Regions from separate parts of the Blastococcus sp. SYSU DS0973 genome, predicted to be linked through region 1. Evidence: riboswitches for the same ligand, from Rfam matches in the RefSeq annotation. Region 1 holds a riboswitch; each other region holds the start of a gene.

Region 1 (5,574 bases):
GGACGCGGTGTCCGGCGGGCCGTGCATCGTCTCCTCGACCGCGTGCAGGAAGGCGTTCCCGTCGGGCAGGCGGTCGTCGGGGTCCTTGACCAGCGCGGCGTCGATGAGGGCGCGGACGTCCCGCGGCAGCGCGGCGGGCAGGGGCTCGGGGTGCTCCTGCACCTGCTTGAGCGCGACGGTCACCGGGTTGTCGCCGTCGAAGGCGGCGTGCCCGGCGAGGGACTCGTAGCCGACCAGCCCCAGGGCGTAGACGTCGCTCGCCGGGCCGACGTGCTCGCCCCTGGCCTGCTCGGGGGACATGTACTGCGCCGTGCCGATCACCTGGCCGGTCTGCGTCAGCGGCACGCTGCCCGCCGACCAGGAGATGCCGAAGTCGGTGAGCTTCACGGTGCCGTCGTGGGTCAGCAGGATGTTGGCCGGCTTGACGTCGCGGTGCACCACACCGGCCCGGTGAGCGGCGGCGAGCCCGGCCGCGGCCTGCTGCAGGACCGAGAGGGCGGCGCCGGTGCCGAGCGACCCGTCCTCGGCCAGCAGCGCCGACAGCGGCGGCCCGTCGACCAACTCCATGACGAGGTAGGCGAGGTGCTCGCCGGTGCCCTCCGCCGTCGACTCGCCGTAGTCGAGGACGGCGGCGATGTTGGGGTGGCTGAGGCTGGCGGCGTTCCGGGCCTCCGTGCGGAACCGCGCCACGAACACCGGGTTGTCGGCGTACTCACTGCGCAGCACCTTGACGGCCACCCAACGGTCGAGCAGCACGTCGCGGGCCCGCCACACCTGGCCCATCCCGCCGACGGCGATCAGGTCGCGCAGCTCGTACCGGTCGCCGAGGATCTGCCGGCTGGTCTCGGCCGTGGCCACTCCCGATTCCCTCGTGCTGGTCCCCGCGAGGCCGTCCCCGCCCGTCGCCCGTGCCCCTGTGGGTGCCCGTCCCGGCCGTAGCCGAACCCCGTCGGCCCCGAGGAGGTCAGACTGGGGTGGTGCACCCGTTCCCCTCCCGTCCGTCCGCGCAGGTGCGCGGCGTGGTCCGGCTGCTCAACACGGCCGGCGGCCGGGTGTTGTGCCTGGCCGGGGAGGTCGACGACGCCGTCGTCGACGCCTTCCTGCAGCACTACGGCGGCGAGCCGGTGCGCGTCGATGCGGTCGACGCCGGCTCGGTGACCGGGCTCTCCGCCGCCGGCCGGCAGCTGCTGCTCGACCACCTCGACGCCGCCGCGCGGGCCGGTCGGCAGCTGCCGCTGCGCCGTTCCGCGGCGCTGACACGGGCCCTGGCCGGCACCGGGTCCGTACCCGCCGAACCGGACTGACCGACGGGCGAGCCGGTCGGCAGGCCCCGACGCATGAGCACGTCGACCGCCCACGGCTCCATCCGCTCGGAGAGAGATCAGCACGTCCCCGTGTGGGCCCCGGGTGCCGATCCCCCACTGGCCATGCGGGTGCTGCCGCTGTCGGTCGTCCGGAAGCTGACGCTACGTCCTCCGGGGGTCGAGCGGCCCGGGCCCTGCCGGGCCCGGGGCGTCGGCGATCAGCCCCGGTAGTTCACGTGCGGGTGATCCATGTGGTTGGCCGTGGGGCTGCCCCGGTTCGCCATGGGCTGCCAGGAGCCGTTCGCGGACGACAGCATGCGCTGCTGCCAGATGATGTAGTCCACCCCGAGCTCGGCCCAGTGCGCACGGTGGTACGCGACGATGGCGTCCCCGAGCGCCGCGTTGGACATGACCATGTAATCCAGCGCCAGCCCGGACGGGTGACCACCCGGATCGGCCGCGCTGGCGCGCGTGCCGCCGATCGTGATGCTCGCCGCACCCGGCACGTTGCTGACCACGGCGTCGGCCGCGGCCTGGGCCTGCGGCCTGACGGCTCCGGCGCTGTTGCTGATCCGCGCGACCGCCGACGCGGCCACCGAGGCGGCCGGCGAGCTGGACACCGGCGCCTGCCGGCTCCGGCTCGCGGCAGCCGGTGCCGCGGCAGCCGGTGCCGCGGCAGCCGGTGCCGCTGCCTCCGCGGCCGCGGCGGCCTTCGCCTCGGCCTCGGCCTTCGCCTTGGCCTCCGCCTCGGCCATGGCCTCGGCCTCGGCCTCGGCACGGGCTGCGGCCTCCGCCTCGGCCTTCTGCCGGTCGAGCTCCACCTGGTCGGCGGCGGCCTGGGCCTGCTGCGCCGCGACCTGCTCGGCGGCGCGGGTGCTGCGGCTGGCGGTGAGGTCCTGCAGCGGGGCCAGGTCCTCGGTCACGTCGATCGGGCCGGACTGGGCGGTGAGCCCGAGCTCCTGGGCGACGCTGACCGACTGCGGCGCATCGGCCTCGGCCTGCGCCGCCGGGTCCGCGCCGACGAGGACGTTGACGAGGAGCGCGCCGGCGGCGGCGGCACCCAGGTACAGGGCGGGACGGCGGACGTGCGCCGGCGGGCGGCGGCGGCCGGAGGTGGTGGTGCAAACATTCATGGGTACGGAAGCTCCGAGGGTGTTCGCGCGACCGGCCGGAGAGCGGGCCGCGGCGGGGTGCGGGCAGCAGGGCGCCGGCGTCAGGACGACTGCCTGGGCCACCGGGAGACGGCGGGGAGCCGGTCGAGCGGGAAGTGCTCGGTGGTGGGCGGCAGTCGGCGGGGCGCCGGGCGTGGCGCGGTCAGTTCCGCGGGCGCACCCGGATGCGGCGGTGCCGGGTGGTGCAGGGACGTGCGGCGGTGCAAGGGCGCGCCATGCGGCGGCTCTCCGTTTCTTCCGTTGCCGCCTACCGGGTTAGCTGACGGATTCGGGCGGGAAGTAGCCCTACCCGCGCCGCCGACGTGCTCGGCGCAGGATTCACCCCAGTGCTGCGGTGGGTCCCCGGCTCACCCGCAGCGCGATGGCAGTGGGTGACTCGGCGGCGCCGATCGGACTCCCCGGACGGGGACGTGTCGACCGATCGGACCTGGCCACGGTAACCGCCGTTATGCAGTTGTGACAATCGAGGGCCGGTTATTTCCACGGCGTGACGTGTGTCGCCTGCCCCTCACCGGCCCCCCGGCGGTGTAGGGCGGACCCCGGCTCAGCCGGCGTCGGCCCACGACCGGACGACGGCGACGTCGAGCGGGAAGTCCACCGGGAACGCGCCGAACAGCAGGCGTCCGGCGGTCGACGCGGCGGCCCGGACCGCCTCCACCACGTCGTCGGCCAGGTCTTCCGGAGCGTGCACGACGACCTCGTCGTGCAGGAAGAAGGCCAGGTGCGGCCGCTCGGCCGGCGACCCGGTCCCGCCCAGCCGCCACAACCGGTTGCGCAGGTCGGCCATCCAGCACAGCGCCCACTCCGCGCCGGTGCCCTGGACGACGAAGTTGCGGGTGAACCGGCCCCCACGCACGGCGGGCGCGGTCGCGGTCCTCCCGGGAGCCGGCCTGCTCCGCGGGCTCCCCGAGCTCGACCGCCCGCTGCGCCCACGCCCCGGTCGGCGACGGCGCCCCCCGGCCCAGCAGGGTGTGCACCACCTCGCCGCGCTCCCCCGCCCGGGCCGCCTCCTCGACCAGGCCGATGGCACGCGGGTAGCGGCGGGTGAGCCGTGGCATCATGCGGCCGCTCTCCCCGCGGGTCCCGCCGTACATGGCGCCGAGGATGCCCAGCTTGGCCTCCGCCCGGGACGCCACCGTCCCACCGGCGACCATGCCCTCGTAGAGGTCCGAGGCGCGCGCCGCCTCGGCCATCGCGGTGTCGGCGCTCATCCCCGCGAGCACCCGCGGTTCCAGCTGGGCCACGTCGGCGACGACGAACCGCCAGCCGTCGTCCGCGACCGCCGCGGGGCGGATGAGCGTGGGCACCGAGAGCGCGCCGCCGCCGGTGGAGGCCCACCGCCCCGTGACTACCCCGCCGGGGAGGAAGGAGGAGCGGAACCGCCCTTCCTGCACCCAGGTCTCCAGCCAGCTCCAGCCGTTGGCCGTGAGCAGCCGCATCAACTTCTTGTACTCGAGCAGCGCCGGGATCACGGGGTGGTCCAGCTGCTCGAGGGTCCACGAACGGGTGTCTGCCACCGGGAGACCGGCCTGCTGGAGCGCTCGCAGCAGCTCGGCCGGCGAGTCGGGGTTGAGCCCCGGGACGCCCAGCGCCGCACGGATCTCGCCGAGCAGCCGCTCGAGCACCGCCGGCCTCCCGCCGGCCACCGGGCGGGGGCCGAGCAGCGCGGTCAGCAGGCGCTCGTGCACGTCGGCCCGCCACGGCAGGCCGGTGTACGTCATCTCGGCGGCAACCAGAGCGCCGGCGGACTCCGCCGCGAGCAGCAGGGCGAGCCGGCCGCGCCGCGGCGAGGCGGCCAGGGCCGCCTGCTGGCGCCGGTGCTCGGCCGCCGGGTCGAGCAGGTCAGCCGGATCAGCGGGCGGGAAGAGCGCGGGGCCGGCCGCCGCGACCGGCTGCAGCGCGTCCCAGCCGGCGGTGTCCCCACCGACGAGGAGCGCCTGGTCGGCGAACGGCGACCGCCGCAGCAGGGCGTGGCTCAGCCGCAGGTCGGTGCAGCGCTCCACGCGCGCCCCGGCCGCCAGCAGGGCCGGGTACCAGCGGGTCGTGTCGTCCCAGACCCAGCGGACGGGCGCCGGTGCGGCCTCCCGCTCGGCGACGACGGCGGGCAGCTCCTCGACCGGGATGCGGGTGGCCGCCGCCGTCGACCCGTCGTCGCTGTGCTCCGTGACCTCCACCGCGGACTCGCGGCGCCGGAGCAGGACCCGCTGCACCCCCGCAGTGTCGCCGACGGCACCGAGGGATCCACGGGCCGGTCCCTAGCCGAGCAACCGGCGCAGACAGCGGGCCGGCGCGGTGAGCACCGTGCGGGCGACGTGCACCCCCAGCCGCAGCAGATCGGCGTAGTCCGGTGGCCGCACCGCCGCAGGGGCGGCCGGCCCGGTCGGTGCCGGCCGCGCGGTCGGCGGGCGGGACGGCGACGTGGCGGCCGGCGCGGCCGGGTCCGCGGGCACGCCCGGCGGCGGCGGGTCCGGGAGCAGCAGGTCGACCGCCGACCGGCGGCGCGGGCCGCGCAGGGAGGCGAACGACGGGATCGCCGGGGCGGCCGGGGACTCCTCCTCCGCCGCCGCGGGCTCCCGGTCGGCCGCGGGGTCGGCCGGCGGCCCGCCGGCCGCGGGCAGCCGCGCGGGCGGCTCGGGGACGACGGTGCGGATCGCGGCCACCATGCCGGGGCCCAGCCCGGCGACCGCGCTCAGCTCCCGCCGGGTGAGCGCGGCCAGCGCCCCGACGTCGGTGATCCCCGCGCGGGTCAGCGCGGTCACCGCCCGCGCGGGCAGGCCGAGGTCCCGGATCGTCCCTGCGGGCTGGTCGGGCGAGCTGATCGGCATGTCGGCCAACCCTAGCGACGCCGCTCCGGCGCCGCCGACGCGCCCGATCAGCGGGCGGCCACCTCGTAGGTGTGGCCGGCGGTGCGCAGCCGCTCCACGAGCACCTCGCCCATCGCCGTGGCCGGCGTCAGCGACCCGGCCCGGTCGGGCAGCCGGTCGCCGTCGAGGGCGAGCGCCAGGGCGCTCTCCCCGAGCATGACCGCCGTCGCCGCGTAACCCGGGTCACCCTTCCCCGCCGCGGTCGCCCGGTACCGGCGCCCGTCCTCGGTCTCC
Region 2 (5,574 bases), on a different contig from region 1:
GCCGTGGAGCACGTCCACCGTCGCGCGGGCGTCGTCGAGCGCGCGGTGGGTGGGCGAGGTGGTGGCCGAGAAGTACGGGGCCAGGGTGGCCAGCTTGCAGTTGGGCACCTCGTCGCGGCTGAGCAGCCGCCGGGCCAGGACGGCGGTGTCGACCGACGCCGCGGCGGGCCAGGCCAGCCCGTTCTCGGCGCACGCCGCCTTGAGGAACCCCAGGTCGAACGGGGCGTTGTGCGCGACGAGCACCGCGTCGCGGGTGAACTCCAGGAAGGCCGGGAGGACGGCCCCGATCCGCGGCGCCGCCGCGACCATCGTGGACGTGATCCCGGTGAGCACGCTGATGTAGGGCGGGATCTCGTGGCCGGGGTCGACCAGCGTCTGGAACTCGCCGAGCACCTGGCCGCCGCGGATCTTCACCGCGCCGATCTCGGTGATCGCGCTGTCCTTCGGGGACCCGCCGGTGGTCTCGAGGTCGACGACGACGAAGGTCACCTGCGCCAACGGCGTCCCGACGTCGGCGATCGTGACCTGCTGGTAGCGCGGTGGAGCGGGAACCGGTGGCACGGGGCGGACGCTAGGGCGGGGTGCTGACAGTCCGGGGGACGCGCGCCGCCGGCCGCCCGTGCGGGCCCCCCGACCGGGGGTTCCCGGTCGGGGGGTGGGCGGGACACCATTCGTCCCGGTGGGACGTCTGGCGTTGTGGCCGGCTCGAGTCGGGGGAGGGAACCGGATGCGCGCGCGCCTGGTCGGGCCCCGCCGCTGCTGCGGGGCGCCGGACGCTGGTGGCCGTCCTCGCGGCCTGCACGGTGGCGCTGGTGCCCACCGGGCCTGCGGCCGCCACGCCCAGCGACCAGCCGGGTGGCACGTCGGGCGTGCTGGACAGCCGCGACCTGGACCGGCTCCAGCGGCGCGCCGCCGAGGTGCAGGAGGAGCTCCGCGCGCGGCAGGACGACGTCGTCGCCGCCCGTGCGGCGCTCGCCGAGGCGCAGGTGGCGGTCGAGGAGGCCGAGGCGGTCCTCGCCGATGCGCAGGGCGTGCTGGCCGGGTACCAGCGGGAGGTGGCCGGCTACGCCTCCGCCGTCTACCGGGACGGCGGAGCGCTGACCCCCCTGACCCTCCTGCTCAGAGCGGGCGACCCGGGTGAGGTGCTCTCCGCCCTGGGCTTCCTCGCGCCGTGGACGCGCACGCCGCCGACGTCATCGGCGTCGCGGAGGGGCACCGGCGCGCCGCCCTGGAGGAGGAGCGGGCCCAGGGTGCGCTCGGGCAGGCCCGGGCGCGGGCCGACGAGGTCAGCGCCCGGGTCGCCGCGCTCGAGGAGGCCGCGGCCGCGGTCACGGCGGAGCTCGACGAGGCGCTGCAGGTCGTCGACGGCCAGCTGTCCCGGTTGCAGCGCGAGCAGTTGGACGTCAACGAGCAGACGGCGGCCAGCTGGCGCGCCTACGTGGACCAGTTGCGCGCCGCGGGCGTCGACACCGTGCCCGCCGCCGCGCTGCGCGACCCGGCTCGGGGCCTGCCGGACGGGCTGGTGCCCGTGGCTGCCGGCGGGGGCGGGGCCCAGCGCGGGGTCGCCCAGCTGCCGGGGCAGCCCAGCTCGCTGCTGGTGCTGCCCGTGAAGACGCTGACGGCGGTGAGCGCGGCGATGGAGGCGCTCGGGCGGCCGTACGCCCCCGGTACGGCGGGGCCGGACTCCTGGGGCTGCGGCACGCTGGTGCAGGCCGCGTTCGAGCGGGCCGGCGTCCCGGTGCCGGCGACGCAGGGGGAGCTGTTCGCGACCGCCACCCCCGTGGCCGCCGCCGACGTGCTCCCCGGCGACCTCGTCTTCCTCGGCTCCGGCGAGGCCGGGCTGGGGCATGTCGGCATGGCGCTGGACCAACGCACGATGCTCGCCGCCGACGCCCGGGCCGGCGCCGTGGTGGTCCGGACGCTGCCGGCCGACCAGGTGCTGGCGGTCGGGCGACCCGGCCTGGGTCAGCGGCCCGCCGTCCCGGTGCCCGGACCGGCTCCGGGGGCGCTGCGGACCGAGTGCGGCAACACGGTCTACCCACCGAGCTATGACGGCGCCCGCGCCTGGGGTGGCTATCCGAACGGGTTCATCCCGCCCAGCGCGATGTGCCCGCTGGGCGTCGGCGGGCACTCGCTGCGCTGCGACGCGGCGGCCGCCTACCGGGCGATGTCCTCGGCGTACGCGGCCGACCTCGGCGCTCCGCTCTGCATCACCGACTCCTACCGCACGTACGCCGGCCAGGTCCGGCTGTACGGAGAGAAGCCGGCCCTCGCCGCGGTCCCCGGCACGAGCAACCACGGCTGGGGCCTCGCGGTGGACCTCTGCGGCGGCGTCCAGTCGTTCGGGACGCGGCAGTACTCCTGGATGGTGGCGAACGCGGGCCGGTTCGGCTTCCTGCACCCGACCTCGGGCCGATCCCGGCAACGGGCGTGAGGAGCCCTGGCACTGGGAGTACGCCGGCACGTGAGGCCGGCTGCCGGACGGCGGCGCGGCGGAAATGTCGGCGCCTCGCCCTACCGTGCGGAACGACTCACGGAGGAGAAGAAGCGATGCTCATCGACTGCGACACCTGCACCGTCCGGGGGACCGGCTGCGCCGACTGCGTGGTGACCGTCCTGCTCGGCGCACCGCCGGGATGGCAGGGGACCGACCCGGTGGTGGTCCCGATGGCCGGCCGCTCGCGTGGCGGGTCCGCAGCGGCCGCGGCGGAGGACGTCGTGGTGCCTCCGCCGGGCGTGGTGGTGGAGTTCGACGACGTGGAGCGCCGGGCCGTCCGCGCGCTGGCGGAGGGAGGGCTCGTGCCTCCGCTGCGGCATCCTCACGGTTCCGACGGTCACGGTGGCGAGGGGCCAGGGCGGCGCACGGGCTGATCGTCCCGGTGCCGGTCGCGGTGTCCGCCCGTGCACCCGATCGGGTGAACGCCCAGGTGGAGGGGTCGTGCGGGACGGAAAGCCGAGCGCATGCGTTCCCACGGTCCACATTTGTCACAGGCGCATCACGATCGTTAAGGTCGTCGCCGTTCGGCCGGGTGGTCGTCATCCGTCGAAGGGTGGCCCCGACCGGACACCGCCTAATCACCGGGCGGCGTGCAGCACCGGCGCCCGCGGTGTACCGGGGACCCACCGCAGTTCCGGGGTGAGTTCTCCTGCGGCCGGCTCGCCGGCCCGCGGGGGATAGGGCCAGTCTTCCCAGCCCGAACCCGTCAGCTAACTCGGTCGGCGGTTGCAGAGGAAGAAACGGAGTGCCGCCGCACGTGGCGACCCCTCAGGCACCGCTGACGCAGGCCCCCGAACGAGCTCCCGCCGCCGGCGGGCGCAGCTCCGCGAGCGCCCGCCGCTCCGGACCGCTCCGGTCCGGCGTGCTGGTCAGCGCGGCTGCCGCCCTGACCGTCATCGTCATCCCCGGCACCGCAGTCGCCGTTCCCGGCGCGGCCGACGAGGTCGCCGCGCAGGTGGCCGAGGCCAACCACGAGCTCGAGGTCCTCTCCGAGCAGCTCAACGACGCACGCGTCGCGCTCGAGGGGCACGAGGGCGCCGCCCGGGCCGCCGGCGACGCCGTCGCGGCCGCCGAGGCCCGGCTCGGCGCCCTGGACGGGCACATCCGCAGGCTCGCCCGCAGCGCCTACACCGGCAGCGGACTGACCCGGCTCGACGCCCTGCTGTCGAGCGACTCGGCCGACCAGATGGTGTCCCAGCTCGGGATCCTCGACGCGATCGCCGGGCACACCAACGAGGTCCTCACCGAGGTCTCGTCGGCGGCCGACGACGCGGAGCAGTCCCGGAAGGCCGCTGCGAAGGCCGCCGAGGACGCCCGGCGCGCCGTGGTCGAGATCGCCGCGAAGCAGGAGGACCTCGAGACGAGGATCGCCGACTACCAGCGGCGGTACGATGCGCTCACCGCCCCGCAGCAGGCCCAGGTGGCCCAGGCGCACGGTGGCAACAGCCTCCCCGCGCCCACGGCGGTCACGGCGTCCAGCGCCGCCGCCCAGGTCGCGGTGAACACCGCGCTCGCGCAGATCGGCGATCCGTACGTCTGGGGTGCCGGTGGGCCGAACGCCTTCGACTGCTCGGGCCTGATGTCCTACGCCTACGCCGCGGCCGGCGTCACGCTGCCGCACTCCAGCAAGTCGCAGTCGCAGATGGGCCGACCGGTCTCCCGCGGCGAGCTGCAGCCCGGCGACCTGGTGTTCTTCTACACCCCGGTCAGCCACGTCGGCATGTACATCGGCAACGGGCGGATGGTGCACGCCTCCACGTCGGGCCAGCCGGTGAAGGTGGCGAGCGTGGACTCGATGGGGAACTACAACAGCGCCCGGCGGATCGTCCGCTGAGAAACACCCCCTGCCCCCACCGCTCGCAGGCTCGCGGCGGGATCCTGCAGGGGGCGCGTCGCAGCGAGGGATGTCAGCCGGCTGATGGTCACCCTGCTCCCGCCGGGGGGCACGACGGGCCGGTGATCTCTTCGGAGGCCACCGGCCCTCCGTCCGCGGGCTTGACCGAGGGGCTCGCCGACGTCAGCGTGCTCCACCGCCCGGTGGCCGATCCCCACCGGCGGCCACGCGCACCGTCCGGGGCGTCGCCGAGTGGCTCACCGTCATCGCGGCCGGGCAGGCGCTGGGCATCACCGCCGGGGCGACGGCGACGGAGCACCCGGTCCGGATGTGGCCTACCGGCCGTCGGGGACGCGCCGCCGGTCCCCGTGTGGCCGGCCTGGTGGGCCGACGGCCCGCCGTCGAACCTGGAGGCGCTCCTGCAGTTCGTCTGCGAGGAGTGCCCGCGGAGTACGCGCCCGTACGGGGTTCCCGGGCCGGTGCGGACGGCCGGCGCACCTAGGATCGACCAGGTGGACGGCGGAGGGCGGGCAGGCGCCCGGGCCGCGCTCCTGACGGCGGCGGTCCTCGGGGTCGCCCTCGTCGTCGTGATCGTGGTCCGCACGCCCTGGGAGGTGCTCCCGGAGCCGCCCGGTGGCCACACCGCGCCCGATCCCGCCGCGGGGCTGACTCCTGCGCAGCTGGACCGGGCGGAGGCCTTCGCGGCCGCCCTGCGCCCCGCCTCGCTGCTCTCGATGGCGCTCGGGCTGGCCGTCTCGGCGGTCCTGGGCCTGACCCGGCTCGGCGGCCGGCTCGTGCACGCCGTGGCGGCCCCGCTGGGCGGCCGCTGGTTCGTCCAGGTGCTGGTCGGCGTGCCGGCCCTCGTGGTCGTCGGCCGCCTGGCGACTCTCCCGGTGTCGGCCTACGCCGAGACGGTCCGCCGCCGGTACGGCCTGTCCACCCGCGGGTGGGGCCTCTGGCTGCGCGACGTCGCCGTCTCGGTGGCCATCAGCGCGGCGCTCACGGCCGTGGTGGTCCTGGTCGTCCTCTGGCTGGTGCGCCGCGCCCCGCGCACCTGGTGGGCGTGGGCCGGAGGAGCGGCGGCGGCCCTCGTGGTGATCGGTTCCTTCCTCTACCCGGTGGTCATCGAACCGGCCTTCAACTCGTTCGAGCCGCTGCCGGCCGGAGAGCTGCGCACCGACCTGCTCGCGCTGGCCGACGAGAACGGCACCCCGGTGCAGGACGTCCTCGTCTCCGACGCCTC
Region 3 (5,574 bases), on a different contig from region 1:
GCGCGGCCATGGCGCTGACCTTCGCCGCGTACGCCGTTCCGCAGGCCTGGGAGCGGACCGGAGCGGTCGCCGCCGTCGTGGCGCTCGTGGCGGTCAACTACCACGGGGTCACCCGGACCGCCGGGCTCACCCGCGTGCTGGTCGGCGTCGTGCTGGCCGGGCTCGCCGTGGCGGTCCTCGCCGCCCTCGCTCCCGGCGCCGCGGACCCGGCCCGGCTCACCGGCTGGACCGCCGGACCGGACGGCTGGTACGGCGTCCTGCAGTCGGCCGGGCTGCTCTTCTTCGCCTTCGCCGGCTACGCCCGCATCGCCACCATGGGCGAGGAGGTCCGCGACCCCGCCCGCACCATCCCCCGCGCCATCCCGCTGGCGCTGGGCATCGCGGTCGCCGTCTACGCCATCGTCGCGGGAACGCTGCTGCTCGTCCTCGGGCCGGTCGGGATCGCCGGAACGGCCACCCCGCTCGCCGACGCCGTCGCGGCCGGGAGCTGGGCGTGGGCCGCACCGGTCGTCCGGATCGCGGCCTCCGCCGCCGCGCTCGGGGCTCTGCTCGGGCTGGTCGCCGGGGTGGGCCGGACGTCGCTGGCGATGGCGCGGACCGGCGACCTCCCGCGCGCGCTGGCCACGGTGCACCCACGCCACCGCGTGCCGCACCGCGCGGAGCTGGCGCTGGGCACGGTGGTGTGCGCGCTGGTGCTCACCGTCGACCTGCGCGCGGTCATCGGGTTCTCGTCGTTCGGCGTGCTGCTGTACTACGTCGTCGCCAACGTCGCCGCCTTCACCCAGGCGGCCGGCCACCGGCGCTGGCCGCGGGGCGTGCAGGTGGCCGGTGTCGTCGGTTGCCTGGCGCTGGCGGCGACCCTGCCGTGGCCGTCGGTGCTGGCCGGAACGGGCACGCTGGCCGCCGGAGTGCTGTACCGGGCGGTCCGGCTGCGGACGTCAGGTCCGGGCTCCACGGCGCACGACCGCGCGTAGCGGCCGCGGGTAGGTCAGACTCCGGACGTGACCGTGGACGAGCACTCCTCCAGCCACCGCACCGCGGCCATCTGGTCCTACCAGGGGCACGGTGTCCACGCCGCTCCGGGCGTGCACGAGTACGCGGTCGAACTGGTGCAACAGGCACTGCCCGAGGGCGGCCGGATCCTCGAGGTCGGTGCCGGCTGCGGAGCACTGGCGTGCCGGATGCGCGAGGCCGGGTTCGACGTCGTGCCCACCGACCTCGACCCGCCGCACGACTGGATCCACCGGCTGGACCTCGACGACCCGGTGTGGACCGAGGAGACCCGCGGCCCCTTCGACATGGTCGTGTGCGTCGAGACGCTCGAGCACGTCGAGAACCCGCGGAAGGTGCTCCGCTCGATCCGGTCGCTGCTCCGGCCCGGCGACCGGCTGGTCGTCAGCACGCCGAACATCACCCATCCGCACTCCCGGCTGAAGATGTTCCTCCGGGGGGCGCCGTTCATCTTCGGGCCGAAGCACTACCACCAGCCCGGCCACATCTCGATCCTCCCCGACTGGATGCTCGTCGAGCACGTCCGGCTGGCCGGCTTCACCGACGTCACCGTGACCACCGGCGGCAGCACCTGGTACGAGGGCCCCCGGCGCCTGGCCCACCGCGTGGAGACGGCGCTGCTGGCGGCCATCGGCCTGCGGCACCGGGCCGACTCGGGCGAGGGCATCTGCACGTTCGTCACCGCCGTCGCCGTCTGACGGACCGGCATGCGGGGCCGGACGCCCACGCACGACCCGGCGGCCACCGGCGTGGCGAGCGTCTCCTGCCGAAGGCGGCAGGAGACGCTCGCCGGTGGTCAGCCGGCGGTCCGGAAGGCCACGTGCGGGTGGTCCATGTGGTTGGCGGTGGGCGATCCCCGGTCCGCCATGCCCTGCCACGCCCAACCGGTCCACGAGGCGGCGATCCGCTGCTGCCAGATCACGTAGTCGACGCCGAACCGCGCGGCGTTGTCGACGACGTACTGGGCGATCGCGTCACCGGCGGCGCGGTCGTCGTAGACCATGAAGTCCGCGGCACGGTCCTGCGCCGGGCTGTGGCCGGGCCGGGTGAGGACCGTCGGGATGCCGAACCGCTCGGCGACCTCCTGGACGGCGGGCCGCACGTGGGGGGCCCACACGTCGTACGCGGCAGGAGCCGCAGCCGGCCGCTCCGCCCGGCTTGCCCGCGGCACCGGCGCGTCCACGACGGCGGCCGGGCCGCCCCCGCCGCTGAGGGCGAGACGCTGACCGACCCGCAGGACGTTCGCGTTGGGACCGATCACCTGCAGGTTGAGGGCGTGCAGCTGCTGCCAGGTGGTGCCGTGGCGGGCGGCGATGCTGCCCACCGTGTCCCCTGCCTGCACGGTGTACGAGCCCGCAGCCGTGCTCGGAGCGGCCTCCACCGGTGCGGAGCCGCCGATGGACAGCGCCTGCCCGACGCGCAGGACGTTCGGGTTCGCGCCGATGGTGGCGCGGTTGACGTCGTAGACGGTCTGCCACGAGGTGCCGTGGGCGGCCGCCAGGGAGCTCAGCGTGTCACCGGGCTGCACCGTGTGCTCACCGGTGTGGGCCGCGGCGGAAGCCAGGCCGGTGAAGGAGAGGGCCGATGCTGCCGCGAGCACTGCCGCGGGGCGTGCCACGACGGCCACGGCCGACGTGCGGGCGGCACGGTGCCGCCCCTGGGAGCGATTGCGCATGGGGATGTGAGCCTCTCGCCGCCTGCGGGGTTAGCTGTCGGGTTCGGGCGAGAGCTGCCCGGCCGCGGATCACGGCTTCACCCCAGGGCCTGACGGCCCGGTCCTGCGAGAGTGGGTCCCCCGCGCCTGCCCATCGTCTCGATGTAGCCGGGTGGCGGGGGCAGGTTCGGCGGTACGCCATCCGGTTCCGCCGATCGGCGGACATGGGGCACCGTAGGCAGAGCGGGAGGGGCGGCAGGAGTCCATGCCCGGCTTTTCCCGGGACCCACCGTGGCGGCGGACGCAGGGTGACCGGACGTGCGCACAGAGCGGAACGATTGCGGCCGGAACGGGCCGCAGCCCTCGACGGCGACGGCTCGGGCGGTCCCGACCCTGGCCGGTGCAGACGGCGGCCGGCAGCCGGTGGTCCAACCCCGGGTGACCGGCACCCGGCCAGCGCTCGACGCCGGCGGCGAACCGGTCGGCGGACGTTCCGCCGGCCTCCCGGACTGCCGATGACACAGGCATGCGCACCAGCCACGCCGCCACCGCGATCGCTGCCTTCGCCGCCGGCCTGACCGCCGCGGCGGCCCTGCGCCGTCGTGCCGGCCATCGCGAGAACGTGACCACCACTGCCGCCGCCCCCTCGGCCGCCCGGGCGCCGGGGCACGACGCCGTCGTCCTGCCCTTCGCCCGCCCGGTCCTGGCCGGGCCGGTGCCCACGCAGCCGGGGTCGCCGGCTCGCTGCGGAGAGAGCGGCGGCCGGACCAAGGCCGGTGCGCCGTGCGGGGCCCGGACCACCATCGGCGGGCGCTGCCACCACCACCCGATCGCCGCCTGAGCCCCGCGGCGGCGTCCCACCTGGTCGGTGCGAGGGAGGATGGCGCCATGGACATCCTGAGCAGCCGTATGCTGCTGCGACCGTCCGATCCGCAGCGGTCGCAGTCGTTCTACCGAGACGTCCTGGGCCTGGCGGTCCATCGCGAGTTCGGACCCCCAGAGCATCCGGGGGTCGTCTTCTTCCTGGGCAACGGGCTGCTGGAGGTCTCCGGTCGGTCGGCGGACAGCCCGAAGGGGCTCGCGCTGTGGCTGCAGGTCCGCGACGTCGCCGCCGAACACCGCCGTCTCACGTCGGCCGACGTGACGGTCACGCAGCCGCCCCGGCTCGAGCCATGGGGGCTGGTCGAGATGTGGATCGAGGATCCGGACGGCGTCCGGATCGTCGTGGTGGAGGTTCCCGACGACCATCCCCTGCGCCGCGACCAGCGCTGAGCCGACGCGGACGCGGAGGGCACCGGTGGCCCGGCGCGCTGCTGGGCCACCGGCTCCGCCGGTAGCTATCTACCCAGGCCGGCGTCGCGGGCGCGGGCCACGGCAGAGGCACGGTCGGTCACGCCGAGTTTGGTGAAGATGCTCGACATGTGGTTGCGCACGGTCTTCTCCGACAGGAACAGCCGCCGGGCGATGTCGGCGTTCGTGCGACCTTCAGCGGCCAGTGTGAGCACCTGCCGCTCCCGGTCGGACAGTTCCGGCAGTGGCGGCAGCACCGCACCGGACCGGGCGGTGAAGAAGGCCATCACACGCGGAGCGATGCCGGCGCCGTAGACCATCTGTCCCCCGGCGACGGCGCGGACGGCCCGCTCGATCTCCTCCTGGCCCGCCCCCTTGAGCAGGTAACCCCAAGCGCCGGCGCGGATCGCGGCCAGCACCGTCTCGTCGGCCTCGATCATCGTGAGCACGAGCACCCGGGTGGCCGGCACCAGCTCCTGCAGGCGCTTCGTGACCTCGACTCCGGTGAGTCCCGGCATCTGCAGGTCGAGCAGGGCCACGTCGGGACGGGTCTCGACCACGGCGTCGACAACCGCGGGACCGTCGGCCGCTTCGGCGACGACGTCCACCCCGCTGTCCTGCAGGAGAACGCGCAGCCCCGCCCGGAAGGCGGGGTGGTCGTCGGCGACAACGACACGGATCACAGCTTCCCTCCCAACGGCAGGACGGCCGACACCCGGGTGCCGCCACCGGGTGCCGGCGCGACCTGGCAGCTCCCGCCGAGCTCCGTGGCGCGGTCGCGCATCGACTGCAGGCCCAGGCCGGGCGCCGCGTCGTCCGGGCAGCCCCGGCCGTCGTCGACGACGTCGACGGAGACGGCGTCCGGTCTCCCGGTCAGCCGCACGGTGATGTGCTGGGCGTCGGCATGCCGGATCGCGTTGGTCATGGCCTCCTGCGTGATCCGGAATGCGGCCACCTCGACGGCGGCGGGCAGACCGTCGAGTGGTCCGCCGCCCTCGATCCGGATGTGCGGTGGGCCGTCGGTCTCGGGCGGCAGCGCCGGCCCGGCGGCCTGCAGAGCGCCGAGCAGGCCCAAGTCGTCGAGCGCGGGAGGTCGCAGCCCGTGCACGATGCGCCGCACGTCGGCGACGGCCTCCTGTAGCTGGTCACGCGCCGTCGTGACCAGGGGCGCGACCCGGCCCTGTTCCTGGCCGAGCGCACGCGAGGCGACGTCCAGGGCCATGACCGCCGACGCCAGCTGCGGACCGAGGCCGTCGTGCAGGTCGCGGCGGATCCGCCGCCGCTCCTCCTCGCGGGCGGTGACCAGCCGGTCGCGGGAGCGCTCGAGGTTGGTGACGAGCCGCAGCGCGAACCCGACGGCGGCGATCTGGGCGGCGAGGTCGTCGACGAGTGCCCGGTCGACCGGGTCGAAGGCGTCCGTGCCGGAGCGGTGCGCGACCGACAGGCTGCCGACGACGTCGTCGTGCCAGCGCAGCGGAACCGTGTGGAGGGCGCGGGCCGGATCGCCGACCGACTCGACGACGGGCGGGGCGTCGGGCCGGTCGACCTGCACGACGACGGCCGGCAGCTTGAGGTCGGCCGCTATGGTGGCGACGGCGGAATTGAGCGCCTGGCGTGGT
Region 4 (5,574 bases), on a different contig from region 1:
TGCTGCGTGCACCGGTCGGCGGCCCGGTCGAGCCGGTCCCCGCCGTCGCCGCCGATCTGGCGGTGCTGCGCCGGCCGCTGCTGGCGGTGCGGCTGGAGACCGGCGGCCGGACCGGGAGGCGGCACGGCTGGTTCGCCCTCGGGGCGGAGGTGGTCGTGGTCGTGCTGACCCTGCCGGACGGCGGGATCGAGCTGTCCCTGGCCCCCGCCGCCGGTCTCGGTGCCGAGCTGGCACGGGCTGTGCCGGAGGCCGCCGCCGTGACGGGGCCGACCGCCCGCGGTGGCGCCCCGCCGACCGGGGCCCTGCCGCTGGGCCTGCTGGACGCCGCACCGGCGGGGAGGGGTGGGCCGCCGCCGACCGCGGCGGAGGCGGCGCTGGCCGGGGAGCTGCTGCGGCGCACGGCCGGATCGCTCGACTGCCTCGTGCTGGGGGGCGCCGGTGGACCGGTCGGGGCCGGGCAGGTCTCGTGGCTGGCCACCGACGGCGGCTGGGTCGGCCTGCGTCCCCACCCCGGCGGCTCGCCGCGGCGGGTCGTCGACGTGGTGCCGGTGCGGCCGGCCGATCTCGGTGCCTGGATCGCGCCGACGGTGGCGGCGCTCCTGGAAGGCCGGGCGTGACCGCACCGGGGATCTCGGTCCGCGGCGGCGCCGGCGGGATCGAGGCCGACCTGGCCGACCTGGTCACCCTCGCCCGCGGCAGCACCGGTCTGGCCGAGGAGCTCGCGAGCGCCAGCGCCCGCTGCCGCCCGGTGCTGGCCGACCCCGACCTGCTGGCCTCCGCCCTGCTCGACCCGGCAGGCGTGGCCCGGTTCGATGCCGCGCTGCTGGACGCGCTGGACGGCCCGGACGGGCTCACCGTGCTCGCCGCGCGGTTCGCCGCCCGGGCGGTGGTCCTGCAGGGCGCGGCCGCCGCCTACGAGGCCGCGGACCGCGCACTGGCCGAGCTGGCCGACGCCCTGGAGTGGGCCACCGGGTTCCTCTGGCCGGTTGCGGCAGGGGCACTGGTCCTCGGCGGCGCCGGCCGGGTCGCAACCGACCCCTTCGGGGTCGCGGCCGACGTCGCCGCCGTGCTCGACGACCCCGAGCGCTGGGTGACCGAGCACCCCGGGCTGGTCGACGACGTCATGGGCGCGCTGCCCGGTCTCGGCAGCAGCATCAGCCTGCTGACCGTCGGGCTGACCGGGCCGTGGCTCGGCGGGGCAGACGTCCGGGTGGCGGCTCGGCGGCTCGGCCGGCTGTGGCCGGACGGGAGCCCGGTGGTCACGCCGTTGCCCGGCGACGACTCGGGACCCGCGGTCGTCGCACCGCGGGGCGTGGACGACTTGCTCGGGGCGCTCGAGGTCCGCGCGCTGCGCTCCGGCCCCGAGCACGACACGATCGCCGTCCGGGTGGTCACCTCCGCCAACGGCAGCACCGCCTACGTCGTCGACATCCCCGGCACCGCCGACTGGAAGGCGCCGTTCGGGCCGGTCAACCCGCAGACCCACGACCTGGGCACCAACGTTCGGGTGCTCGGCGGCGACGCCACCACCCGTCAGCAGGCGATCGCTGAGGCGCTTCGGCGAGCGGGGGCAGGCCCCGCCGACCCGGTGATGCTCGTCGGGCACAGCCAGGGCGGCATGGTCGCCGTCCAGGCGGCCGCCGACGCCGGCACGCCGGACTTCGACTTCGACGTGCGCAGCGTGGTCACCACCGGCTCACCCATCGCGCGGGCGGAGGTGCCGTCGTCGGTGCAGGTGCTGGCGCTGGAGAACGCGCACGACGTCGTTCCGCAGCTGGACAGCCGGGACAACGACGACAGCCCGAACGTCACCACGGTCACCTTCGACGGCCAGTACGGCAGCATCGCGGACAACCACGGCATCGGGACGGCGTACCGGTCGGCCGCCCGCGCCATCGACGCCAGCGACGACCCGTCGTTGGTCGCCTTCCGGGCCGGCGCCGCGCCCTTCCTGGTCGGGCCCGGAGAGGAGGCGACGGTGGTCGCGCACGTCTACGAGATCGGCAGGAGATGACCCGGCGCCCCGACCCGACCGACGGCCTGCCGCCTCACGGGCGGCGCGGCCGTGCTGGTGCTGGCGGGCTGCGGGCCCTCCGGGGATCCGGCGGTGCCCATCGAGACGATCGGCATCGGGATCGGGCGGCAGCTCGTCGCCCGTGACGACGTGGTCGACCCGGTCGAGCCGGCGAGGGGTGTGCGATCGCGGTCGACCTGCTCGACGGGGCCCAGCGCGCGCCGCTGGAGGCGAAGGGGGACCCCGGCCGCAGTAGTGCTGCGCCGGCGCCTTGGGCCCCTCGTCCTGGACGGTTCGGCAACTCCGCAGCCTCTGAGCACCAGGGCGTCGGGGGCGCGGTCGGCGCGTCGACGGCTCGTCCTCGTCGCCGTGGCGCCGGGCACGATTCGGGCATCGATGGCGGTGGATCGTCCCGACGAGGCGGAGATCACGGTTCGTGCTGCGTTTGAGGTCGAGGCGGAGCCTCATCCTGCGCAGCAGGGGGCTGCGCCGACGCCCCCGCGTCGTGCCACCTCCAGGGCGCGGGGGCGGCGGCGGTGCCACCACGAGGCGTGAAAGCGCAGGTCAAGACCGGTGGGGCGGGTGGGGCTCGAACCCACGACCCAGGGATTATGAGTCCCATGCTCTGACCGGCTGAGCTACCGCCCCTGCGTTGACAGCCTGCCAGATCGAGGCGACGCACCGCTCGGACCCGCCCGTGTCAGGAGGTGCGTCTCGTTACCGGGCTGTGACATCTGGCCGATCCGCTTGTACTGTCTGCCGCGGTCCACCTGACCTCGCTCCCGAACCCGGGGGCTCGGGCGGACCCCGCCGAACCGTGCGGCCGGATGGCCGGATGGACCGGGGACCCATGTTCTCTGGGGTGAATCCCGCCTGCGCCTCCACGGGCAGGTGGGTAGGGCCACGTTCCGGCCCGAACCCGTCAGCTGACCTGGTAGGCGGACCGAGGAACGGAGACCGTCGCCTTGGCGACCTCGCACGACCAGCACCACCCCACCGTGCCGACTCGCGGGGGCCTCCGCCGCATCGGTCGGGCCGCCACCGCACTGACCGCTCTGCTGGCCCTCTCCCTGCTGGGGACGACGGCTGCGACGGCCGCACCCGGCGACGCGAAGAGCGAGCACGACCGCGTCGCCCAGGAGGTCGCCTCCATCGAGCAGCGGGTCAAGGACGCCGAGGCCCGGCTGGAGCAGATGACGCTCCGCGCCGAGGAGGCCAGCGGCGCCGTGCTGCAGGCGGAGGCCGAGCTGGCGACCGCCCAGCAGCACGCCGACGCCATCGCGGCCGAACTCGCCGCTGTCCGCGCGGCCGTGGCGCGCACCCAGGGCGACGTCGCGGCCCTCGGCCGGGAGGCCTACATGGGCCAGGACGAGACGTTCAGCGAGATGGAGATGGTGCTGCACGCCGAGGGCCCCGGAGAGCTGCTCCAGCAGGCCGCCACGCTCGAGCTCCTCGGCGAGGACCGGGCCGAGGTGCTCGAGGAGCTCCGGGTGGCCGAGGCGCGGGAGGCCCGGCTGGACGAGGAGGCGCGCGCCGCCGTCGCCCAGCGGGACGCGGCCGCACGCACCGCCCAGGAGGCCCAGGTGGCCGTCGATGCCCTCCTCGCCGAGGCGCAGGCCGAGTTCGACGCGCTCAGCGCGGAGAAGGCGGCGCTGGACGAGCAGCTGCGCGAGGCGGAGATCCGGATGCTGAGCATGCAGGGCACCGCCGATCCGGCGGGTACCTGGAACCAGCTCCAGGCCGCCGAGCAGGCCGTCGGCGCGGTCACCGCGGCCGGTGGTGGCACCGGTCTCACCCAGGGCCGGGTCACGTCCTGCTACGGCGCCCGCTGGGGCACCATGCACCTCGGCGTGGACATCGCGGCGTCGATCGGCACCCCGATCTTCACGCCGGAGCCGGGCGTCGTCCTGCAGGCGGGGCCGGCCAGCGGGTTCGGTCTCGCGGTCGCCATCCAGCACCACGACGGCGTGATCACCGTCTACGGCCACATCAACCAGTTCTTCGTGACTCCGGGCCAGGTCGTGGAGGGCGGTCAGCAGATCGCCGAGGTCGGCAACCGCGGCCAGTCCACCGGGCCGCACCTGCACTTCGAGGTGCACCGCGGGGGCCTCTACGCCGACCGGACCAACCCGGTGCCGTGGCTGGCCCAGCGCGGCATCTCCCTCGGCGGCAGCTGCGGCTGATCCGGCTCGTCCGCATCGGCCGCACGGCGTCGTCCAGGATGGTGCCGTGCGGACGACGGCGGGGGAGGGCACCTGGCTGCGCGCCGGGCTGCTCGTCGCGCTGCTGCTCGCGGGGGTGGTCGTGGCCCTCGTCGTCGACCTCCCCGGCCGGACCACGGTGCGCGGCTGGATCGAGCACGGGGACGCCGGCACCTGGGCGCTGCTGATCGCCGGCCAGGTGGCGGTGCTGCTGGCGCCGGTGCCGCGTTCGCTGGTCGCCGCGCTGGCCGGGGCCGTCCTGGGCTTCGGCTTCGGGGTGGCCGTGGTGCTCACCGGCTCGCTGCTGGCGGCCCTGGTCGCCTTCGCGCTCGCGCGCGGGCTGGGCCGGCCGGCTGCCGAGCGGCTGGCGGGCCCGCGGGTGAGGAGCGCCGACCGGTTGTTCACCGACCGGGGCTTCGTCGCCGTGCTGGCGGGCCGGCTGATCCCGATGATGCCGTTCGTCGTGGTCAACTACGCCGCCGGCCTCAGCGGCGTCCGGCCGCGGACCTACGTGGCCGCCACCGCGGTCGGGCTGGTGCCCGGCACGGTGGTCCAGGTGGGCGTCGGCGCCTCGGCGGGTGCCGTCGTCGCGTGGGTGGGCACGCCGTCGGCCCTGCCGGTCGTCGCTGTCGTGGTCGTGCTGGTCCTCGGCGTCGCCGCCGCCTGGCACCGGTGGCGGCGACGCCGGGCGGAGCCAGGAGCGGATCTAGCCGCGCCCGAACAACCGGCCCAGCAGCCCCCCGGCGCCGCCCACGGTGCGCGCCGCGAGCTGCAGGATCGGCCCGCCGGGGATGCCCGGCACCTTCTGGACGATGGGCGCGAGCTGCAGCAGCCCGCCGACGTCGTGCACCTTGAGCGCGCGGCGGGCCACAGCCGGAACCGGGTTGACCCGGCCGGAGGCGGCATCGAGAAGCAGGTCGGCCGCGGCCTCGACGGCCGGCCCGTCGACGACGCCGGCCGGCACGCGGCGCACCTGCCAGCCGCCTCCGTGCGCGGTGAACCCCCAGCCCCCGTCCGGCGTGACGAGGCTGACGCGCCCGGAGATGCCGGTCGAGGCGGCCAGGGCACCGGTCACGTCGGTCAGCGCCGCCAGGCCGGACTGCAGGACGTCCGCCGGCGGCGGCTCGGCCCCGCACGAGACGAGGTCCAGTCCGTGGACGGCGAGCTCGTAGGCCTGGCCGAGCACGACGCTCAGCAGCGGTAGCCGGCCCACGACGGAGACCGCCGGTGCGGTGTCGAGCTCCACGGGCTCGTCGGCCAGGTAGCGCGCGGTCGTCTCGCGGTTGCGGCGCAGCGCGGCCAGCACCTCCTCGCGGGAGGCGTCGCGGTGCGCGGCCGTGACCCGGGCGTTCACCGCGT

What was found. Region 1 has a riboswitch for cyclic di-AMP ahead of ACI791_RS07680 (hypothetical protein). Riboswitches for the same ligand answer to the same signal wherever they lie in the genome.
Region 2: another riboswitch for cyclic di-AMP. It lies ahead of ACI791_RS00395 (NlpC/P60 family protein); the one in region 1 lies ahead of ACI791_RS07680 (hypothetical protein).
Region 3: another riboswitch for cyclic di-AMP. It lies ahead of ACI791_RS00850 (LysM peptidoglycan-binding domain-containing protein); the one in region 1 lies ahead of ACI791_RS07680 (hypothetical protein).
Region 4: another riboswitch for cyclic di-AMP. It lies ahead of ACI791_RS01035 (murein hydrolase activator EnvC family protein); the one in region 1 lies ahead of ACI791_RS07680 (hypothetical protein).

Annotation. Positions count from the first base shown of each region.
Region 1 is NZ_JBJHAN010000003.1:200,635-206,208, forward strand. It holds gene ACI791_RS07670 (protein kinase domain-containing protein) at 1-858, opposite strand, end outside; gene ACI791_RS07675 (hypothetical protein) at 978-1,304, shown strand; gene ACI791_RS07680 (hypothetical protein) at 1,523-2,437, opposite strand; cyclic di-AMP (ydaO/yuaA leader) riboswitch at 2,706-2,853, opposite strand; gene ACI791_RS07685 (bifunctional 3'-5' exonuclease/DNA polymerase) at 2,923-4,686, opposite strand; gene ACI791_RS07690 (DNA-directed RNA polymerase subunit alpha C-terminal domain-containing protein) at 4,732-5,301, opposite strand; gene ACI791_RS07695 (saccharopine dehydrogenase family protein) at 5,349-5,574, opposite strand, start outside.
Region 2 is NZ_JBJHAN010000001.1:77,603-83,176, reverse strand. It holds gene ACI791_RS00410 (DEDD exonuclease domain-containing protein) at 1-561, opposite strand, end outside; gene ACI791_RS00405 (NlpC/P60 family protein) at 1,172-2,434, shown strand; gene ACI791_RS00400 (hypothetical protein) at 2,551-2,871, shown strand; cyclic di-AMP (ydaO/yuaA leader) riboswitch at 3,059-3,238, shown strand; gene ACI791_RS00395 (NlpC/P60 family protein) at 3,255-4,331, shown strand; gene ACI791_RS00390 (M48 family metallopeptidase) at 4,844-5,574, shown strand, end outside.
Region 3 is NZ_JBJHAN010000001.1:169,470-175,043, forward strand. It holds gene ACI791_RS00840 (APC family permease) at 1-974, shown strand, start outside; gene ACI791_RS00845 (class I SAM-dependent methyltransferase) at 1,002-1,709, shown strand; gene ACI791_RS00850 (LysM peptidoglycan-binding domain-containing protein) at 1,808-2,686, opposite strand; cyclic di-AMP (ydaO/yuaA leader) riboswitch at 2,694-2,868, opposite strand; gene ACI791_RS00855 (hypothetical protein) at 3,192-3,506, shown strand; gene ACI791_RS00860 (VOC family protein) at 3,554-3,937, shown strand; gene ACI791_RS00865 (response regulator) at 4,003-4,638, opposite strand; gene ACI791_RS00870 (histidine kinase) at 4,635-5,574, opposite strand, start outside.
Region 4 is NZ_JBJHAN010000001.1:208,033-213,606, reverse strand. It holds gene ACI791_RS01050 (hypothetical protein) at 1-617, shown strand, start outside; gene ACI791_RS01045 (esterase/lipase family protein) at 614-2,014, shown strand; tRNA gene ACI791_RS01040 (tRNA-Ile) at 2,589-2,662, opposite strand; cyclic di-AMP (ydaO/yuaA leader) riboswitch at 2,813-2,969, shown strand; gene ACI791_RS01035 (murein hydrolase activator EnvC family protein) at 2,980-4,197, shown strand; partial or broken gene ACI791_RS01030 (TVP38/TMEM64 family protein) at 4,244-4,774, shown strand; gene ACI791_RS01025 (maleylpyruvate isomerase family mycothiol-dependent enzyme) at 4,922-5,574, opposite strand, start outside.